DNA from 2 places in the Amycolatopsis sp. NPDC001319 genome. Region 2 is predicted to be linked to the other one. Evidence: riboswitches for the same ligand, from Rfam matches in the RefSeq annotation. Region 2 holds a riboswitch; the other holds the start of a gene.
What was found. Region 2 has a riboswitch for thiamine pyrophosphate ahead of ACFY1H_RS36765 (thiamine ABC transporter substrate-binding protein). Riboswitches for the same ligand answer to the same signal wherever they lie in the genome.
Positions count from the first base shown of each region.

Region 1: it holds a riboswitch for thiamine pyrophosphate, as region 2 does, so the genes downstream of both, thiO (glycine oxidase ThiO) here and ACFY1H_RS36765 (thiamine ABC transporter substrate-binding protein) in region 2, are expected to answer to the same signal.

Region 1 is NZ_JBIAWY010000007.1:83,111-86,589, reverse strand. It holds gene ACFY1H_RS26770 (thiazole synthase) at 1-178, opposite strand, end outside; gene thiS (sulfur carrier protein ThiS) at 181-381, opposite strand; gene thiO (glycine oxidase ThiO) at 381-1,466, opposite strand; TPP riboswitch at 1,461-1,566, opposite strand; gene thiE (thiamine phosphate synthase) at 1,597-2,262, shown strand; gene ACFY1H_RS26750 (hypothetical protein) at 2,259-3,047, opposite strand; gene ACFY1H_RS26745 (threonine/serine dehydratase) at 3,202-3,479, shown strand, end outside.
Region 2 is NZ_JBIAWY010000011.1:285,014-288,492, reverse strand. It holds gene ACFY1H_RS36770 (ABC transporter permease) at 1-1,008, opposite strand, end outside; gene ACFY1H_RS36765 (thiamine ABC transporter substrate-binding protein) at 984-2,042, opposite strand; TPP riboswitch at 2,060-2,175, opposite strand; gene ACFY1H_RS36760 (4a-hydroxytetrahydrobiopterin dehydratase) at 2,209-2,487, shown strand; gene ACFY1H_RS36755 (hypothetical protein) at 3,048-3,254, shown strand; gene ACFY1H_RS36750 (putative T7SS-secreted protein) at 3,251-3,479, shown strand, end outside.

The DNA.
Region 1 (3,479 bases), on a different contig from region 2:
CGAGACCGAGCACGCCGGTGCCGCCGTCGGCGTCGGCCTTGCGCATGGCGACGGTCGTCAGCTCGGTGCCCGACGCGATCAGCGCGCGTTCCAGCACCGACAGGTTCCCGGCACCACCGGTCCCGATGATCAGCCTCGACGACAGCTTGTGTTCGCCGATGACCAGCGCGTCGTCCATCGTCAGCCTCCCTGCACCGCGGTCAGCACGTCGATGTTCGCGCCCTTCGGCACCACCGACGCCTCCCACTCGCCCCGGCGCACGACCTCGCCGTTCACCGCGACGGCCACGCCCTGGCGGGTCACGTCGAGCGCGTCGAGCACCTCGGACACGGTGGCGCCGTCGGGGAACTCGCGCCAGCTCCCGTTGACCTTGATCTCCATCAGACTCGCTCCTTCTCCAGCAAACGGGCGGGCGCGGCCGCCCCGATCTCGTCCGGCGGCGCCTCGCCCGCCAGCCAGGCGACCACGGCGTCGGCGGTCACGGGGGCCATCAGCAGGCCGTTGCGGTGGTGGCCCGTCGCCGCGTACACGCCTTCGCCGAGCTCCCCGATGTACGGCAGCGCGTCGCGGCTCCCCGCGCGCAGCCCGGCGGCGATCTCGACGAGCTCGTACTCCGTGATGCCCGGCAGGATCCGTTCGGCGCCTTCGAGCAGCTCCCGCACGCCACGCGCGGTCACGGCCTCGTCGAAGCCCGCTTCGTACTGCGTCGCGCCCAGAACCAGCTCGCCGTCGGCGCGCGGCACGAGGTAGATCGGCCGGCCCTCGACCATCGCGCGCACCGTGTACGGCGGAGGCGGCAGACAGCCTCGTCGCGGCCGCAGCCGCAGGATCTCGCCCTTGAGCGGCCGCACGGCGTCGGCCAGCAGCGGGTGCAACGCGCCCGTCCACGCGCCGGCGGCCAGCACAGTGCGAGTGTCCGGACCGGTCACGTCGTCGAGCGAAGCAATCCGTGAGGTGGAGAACTCGACCCCGCGCTTCGAGCACGCCGCCAGCAGCGCCGTCAGCAGCTTCCGGTTGTCGACGGCCAGGTCACCCGGCACGTGGAGCCCGCTGCGCACCGCACCCAGGCCCGGCGCGAGCCGCCGCGCCGCCCGCCCGGTGAGCCGCTCGACGTCGCGACCCAGCGACGTCAGGTACTCGGCGAGGATGTCGAGGTGCCCGGCGTCGGCGCTGTCGAACGCGACCACGATCGTCCCGTGTTCGGCCAGCCCCGGGTCCGTGCCCTCCGCGGCGAGGTCACGCGCGAACGCCGGCCAGCGCCGCAGCGACTCCTCGCCCAGACTGAGCACGTGCTCCTCACCCGGCCACGCCTCCGTGACGGGCGCCAGCATGCCGCCGGCCACCCAGGACGCGCCGCGCGCGGGTGCCGGATCGACCACCGTGACGCGGTGGCCGCGAGCCGCCGCGCGCCAAGCCGCGGACAGGCCGATGACACCGCCGCCGACGACGGTGAGGTTCTCGCTCATGGGAATCACGCTCCCTGCGCCGGCATGACCCGGATCAGGTTCCACGGTCGGAGCGGCAGCTCCCTCTCAGCCCGTGCCTCGGGCTCCCGTGCGGACCACCCCACTCTAGTGCGCGGGTAACGTCCCCGCCATGCCCGCCCTGACCGGATCACAGATCCGCACCCGCCTGGCCGATTCGCGGCTGTACCTGTGCACCGACGCCCGCTCGTCGCGCGGCGACCTCGCCGAGTTCGTCGACGCGGCGCTGGCCGGCGGCGTCGACATCGTGCAGTTGCGCGACAAGACGAACGGCGCCCCGCTCGAGGCCGCGCAGGAGATCGCGGCACTCGAGGTGCTCGCCGAAGCGTGCGCGCGCCACGGTGCGCTGCTGTCGGTGAACGACCGCGCCGACGTCGCCCTCGCCGTGGGCGCCGACGTGCTGCACCTGGGCCAGGACGACATCCCCGTGCCGCTCGCGCGCCGCATCCTCGGCGACGACGTGGTGATCGGCCGCTCCACGCACTCGCCTCAGCAGGCTACGGCGGCGGCCGCCGAGGACGGCGTGGACTACTTCTGCACCGGCCCGTGCTGGCCGACGCCGACCAAGCCCGGCCGGTACGCGCCGGGCCTGGACCTCGTCCGGTCCACGGCCGAAACCGGTACCGACCGGCCGTGGTTCGCGATCGGCGGCATCGACACCGAGCGGCTGCCGGAGGTGCTGGCGGCCGGCGCGACGCGGATCGTCGTGGTCCGTGCGATCACCGACGCCGAGGACCCGAAGGCGGCCGCGCAGGCGCTGAAGTCCCGGCTCGGTTAGGGGGTCGGCGTCGCCGAACCCGCCTTCGTCTGCGGCGCGCTGGGCGTGGTCGACGCCGCCCCGCCCGTGCTCGACGGCGGCGGAGCGCTGTCCGAGCTGCTCGAAGACGTCGGGCTTTCGCTCGTCGACGTGCTCGACGACGAGGACGACGGCGGCGGGGTGTTCGACTCGGTCTCGCTGGGCGGCGGGCTGTTCTGCGACGTCGTGGGCGGGCTGTCGTCCTGCCGCTGCTGCTGGGTCGTGTCTGGGGTGCCCGGTTTGAAGAGTCCAGGCCCGACGTTCCCGCCCGAGGCCAGGTCCGCCCCCACGGCCACGGCGATCGCGATAGCCGTGGCGATCACGCTCGTCCCGATGATCAACGGCCAGCGCAGCTTCCGCAGCTTGTCACCGAAGGATTCCTCCGGCTCCGGCTGCTCGGTGAGCTTCGAGATCCGCACCGTCGGCATCTCCGACGGGTCGAGCGGCAGCAGCACGGTGGGCATCTGCGCCGGATCGTCCACCGGCGACAGCCCGGACTTGCTCCCCTTGCGCTGCCCGGCGGTCACGAGCGCCGCGCGCGCCTTCAGCGCGGCCTCGCGCGTGCGCTGCAGCGAACGCAGGTACAGCTCGGCGCCGACCGTGGTGATCACGCTCGCCACCCCGGCCCCCACCACGGTGCCCGCCACGCCCAGCGTCGAGCCCAGCAACGCGGCCGTGACGGCGGCCAGTGCCGTCGCCACCACCTGTGCTGGGCGGAAACTCTTCTTCTCGCCCTGCTCCGACGTCTTTTCCTGCTGCTGACTCATGATCCCGATCTACTAGTGCCCGGCCACTTCCCCCGCGGTGTTCAACGAGTAAGGCGCGCGAGGAACTCCCCGCGTTGCCCATCCGTGAGCGAGGACACGTTGACCGTCCACAATGGATGGACTATGGCTCACATTTTCCTGACATACTCACCACATGCGATTGGTGACGATCTCCGATATCGAGGCCGCGGCAAAGCGGGTAGCCGACCACGCCGTGCGCACGCCGCTGCTGCGCCAGCACTGGGCCGAAGGCGAACTGTGGCTCAAACCCGAGAGCCTGCAACAGATCGGGGCGTTCAAGATCCGCGGCGCGTACAACGCGATCGCCTCACTCGACGACGCTGAGCGCGCACGTGGCGTGGTCGCGTATTCCAGCGGGAACCACGCCCAGGCCGTCGCCTACTCCGCCAACGCCTTCGGCATTCCCGCCGT
Region 2 (3,479 bases):
GGCGAGCGAGTTCTGGGCGGCGACCCAGCCGGAGACCTGCAGCGCGTCGTCCGTGCCGGTGCTCGCGAGTGCGCGGAAGCCGGCGAGGCTCCAGCCGTCCGGTGTGGACACCGACTCCAGCAGCAGCGCGACGATCGGCGTCATCAGCAGGGCGATCACGACCGTGGCCGCGCCGACCGTCCACCATTCGCCTTTTCTCGGCCGCCGGGGCGTGGCCTGCTTGAGTTTCACGGCGTTCTCACGGCGGCGCCGGGCGATCGCGCCCAGCGCGAGGGCGGCGAGGACGGCGGCGAACTGGATGAGCGACAGCGCGGCCGCTCCGGAGAGGTCGAGCAGGTCGACCGTGCGCAGGTAGATCTCGGTCTCGAGCGTGCGGTAGCGGCCGCCGCCGAGGATGAGCACCACGCCGAAACTGGTGGCGCAGAAGAGAAAGACGACCGCCGCGGCCGACGCGACGGCCGGGCCGAGCGCGGGCAGCGTCACCGTGCGGAAGGCCCGCCACGGCGAGGCGCCCAGCGCGCGGGCGGCTTCGGTCGCACGCGGGTCGAGGTGGCTCCACAGCCCGGCGACGGTCCGGGCGACCACGGCGACGTTGAAAAACGCGTTGGCCAGCACCAGCGGCAGCACACCGCCGTCGGGCCACAGCGCGCGGAACGCGAGCCCGACGACCACCGTGGGCAGCACGAACGGCACCAGCACCAGCGTGCGCGCCAGCCCGACACCCGGCAGCTTCACGCGCGCGAGCACGTAGGCCACCGGCAGCCCCGCGACCACGGCGACGACTGTCGACGCGGCGGCGCTGACCAGCGTGAACGCGGCGAGCTGCCACGTCTGCGCGTCGGCCAGGACCGTGTCCACGCCGCCGGCCGAGAAGCCGCGGCCGAGGATCGCGACGACCGGCCACGCGAAGAACACGACCAGGAACGCGACGGGCAGCAGGCCGAGCAGCGCCAGGCCCGCCGTGCGCGCGGTCTGCGCCGGCGTTACGCGCCCATGAGCGAGCGCCATTCACCGATCCACTTCTCACGGCCGGCCTGGATCTGGTCGGCGGGCAGAGTCGCGGGGTCCTGGGGCAGCGGCGCGGCCGCGGCCCAGCCGGCGGGCAGGTCGACGCCCTCGCGGGCCGGGTAGACGTACATGTTGGCCGCGACCGTCGTCTGGAACTGCTGCGACAGCAGGAAGTCGACCACCTTCTGGGCCTGCGGCACCTGCTTGGTGCCGGCGAGGACGCCGGCGTACTCGATCTGGCGGAAGCACGTGTCGAGCAGCGCCTTGGTGCGCGGCTTGCCGTCGTCGCCGATCTCGGCGGCCGGCGAGGACGCATACGAGACCACGATCGGGCGCGGGCCCTTGCCCGAGGAGCCGGAGAAGTCCTTGGTGTAGGCCTCTTCCCAGCCGCTGTCGACCTTGACGCCGTTGGCCTTGAGCTTGGCCCAGTAGTCGTGCCAGCCCTGCTCGCCGTACTTCGCCACGGTGCCCAGCAGGAACGCCAGCCCGGGCGACGCCGTAGCGGGGCTCTCGGCGACGGTGAGGTCCTTGTACTTCGGGTCGGCGAGGTCGTCGTAGGTCTTGGGTTCGGGCAGGTGCTTGCTCGCGAAGTAGGCGGGGTCGATGTTGACGCAGACGTCGCCGACGTCCACGGCGCTCAGGCGGTGCTGCGGATCCGCGGAGTACCGCTGCGGCCCGCGGTCGGCCTCGGGGCTCGTGTACGCCTGGAACACGCCCTCGCCCAGCGCGCGCGAGGCGAACGTGTTGTCGACGCCGAACGCCACGTCGCCGATCGGGTTGGCCTTGGTGAGCACCAGTTTGTTGGTGAGCTCCCCCGCGTCGCCCGATTTGAGGATCTTGAGCTTGATCCCGGACTGCCGCTGGAACGCGTCCAGCACGTCCTGCGGCGCGACGAACGAGTCGTGCGTGACGAGCGTGACCGTCGGGGTCTGCTGGGCGTCGCCGCCCGAGCTGCCGCCGGACAGCGAGCACGCGCTCGCCAGCGCCGTGACCGTGGCCAGGCCCAGCACCGTGCGTGCGGTCCGCGGAATCATCTGCCCTCCTTGCGCCGATGCGGGGAGAGCAGCCCTCCCTGCGCCGGCATGATCCGGAATCAGGTGCGAACGGTCGCGGGTCTCGGGCACCCGCCTCTCAGCCCGGCTGCACCGGACTCCCGTGGCAACCGTGCAGCGTAGCCCAAACGGGTTCACCATTGGACACATGGCGCAACTACTGAGCGACTCCGAGATCTCATCGGCCCTGGCCACCGTCCCCGACTGGCGCCGTTCCGGCGACTCCATCACCCGTACGGTCGACCTCCCGTCCTTCCCGGACGCCGTGACCTTCGTGGTCCGCGTCGGCTACCTCGCCGAAGCCGCCGACCACCACCCGGACATCGACATCCGCTGGCGCACCGTGACGCTCACCCTCTCCACCCACTCCGCGGGCGGCCTCACCTCGAAGGACTTCGCCCTCGCGGCCCAGATCGACTCCCTGTGATCTGCCCGACCCCGGCGACACCTCCCGCGGGCTGACACGTCCCCTCTTCGTACGCACTTCCACGGAGGGGACTTTCATGACCCAGGCGATCATCGTCGGCACCACCGCGTTCACCCTGATGGTGGCCTCCGCCGCCGCGGTCCTGTGGCGCACTTTCCGCGCCCATCGTGATCTCGACCACAGGCCGTAACACCACCCTTGATCAGCGCGCTATCCCAGCGGAATCCGCCCACCCCGCCCCGCTAGGACCCGCGATGAACAACTCGCCCACTGCCCTCTCCGCCACCCAGCGCGCCTGGATCACGCTGTTCGCGACGTCGTTCACGCTGGCGGCTTTGGTGGTGCTCGGCCTGCTGGGCTGAGCGCTTCTTTTCACTCTCCGAAGCACGCGGCGCCCGACGAACATCGGGCCGCCTCGAAGAGGTACTCCGCCCCCCGATTTCGTGAATTCGGTCCGCACCTTCACCAGACCCGGCGAATCAGCACCCGAAACGCCCAGTTTTGGCTAAGGTGGTTCTTTCGTCGGCCGCTGACGCCCGCCGACGAGGCAGGACTGGACATTGCGAAGCCCGAGGGACGACCTCGACGAAGCGTGTGCCGACTTCACCTCGGACTGGTCCGGCGGGCTGAAGAAGATCAAGGAAGCCGTCACCGGCATCAAGGGAGGCCTCGACAACGCGGTCCAGGGTTATGCCGAACTTGAAGAAGGCCTCAAGAGCTCACTCCAGCGCATGGCCGCCAAGGTCGAAGAGGCGACCGCCGGATGAGCGACGCCGACTACCCGGCTCTCCGGTTCGACCCGGCGCGCGGCAATGTCAGCACAGTTCGTGAACTGGCCAGGCAGATCAAGGACACCGCCACCTACACGGACGAAGCCTACAACGTGCTGAAATCCATCCAGGACAAGAAAGACGTCTGGACCGGCGACGCCGCCGAAGCGTTCGCCGGCAAGCTCGACCAGCTACCCGAATACCTCGACAGGGGCCAGAAAT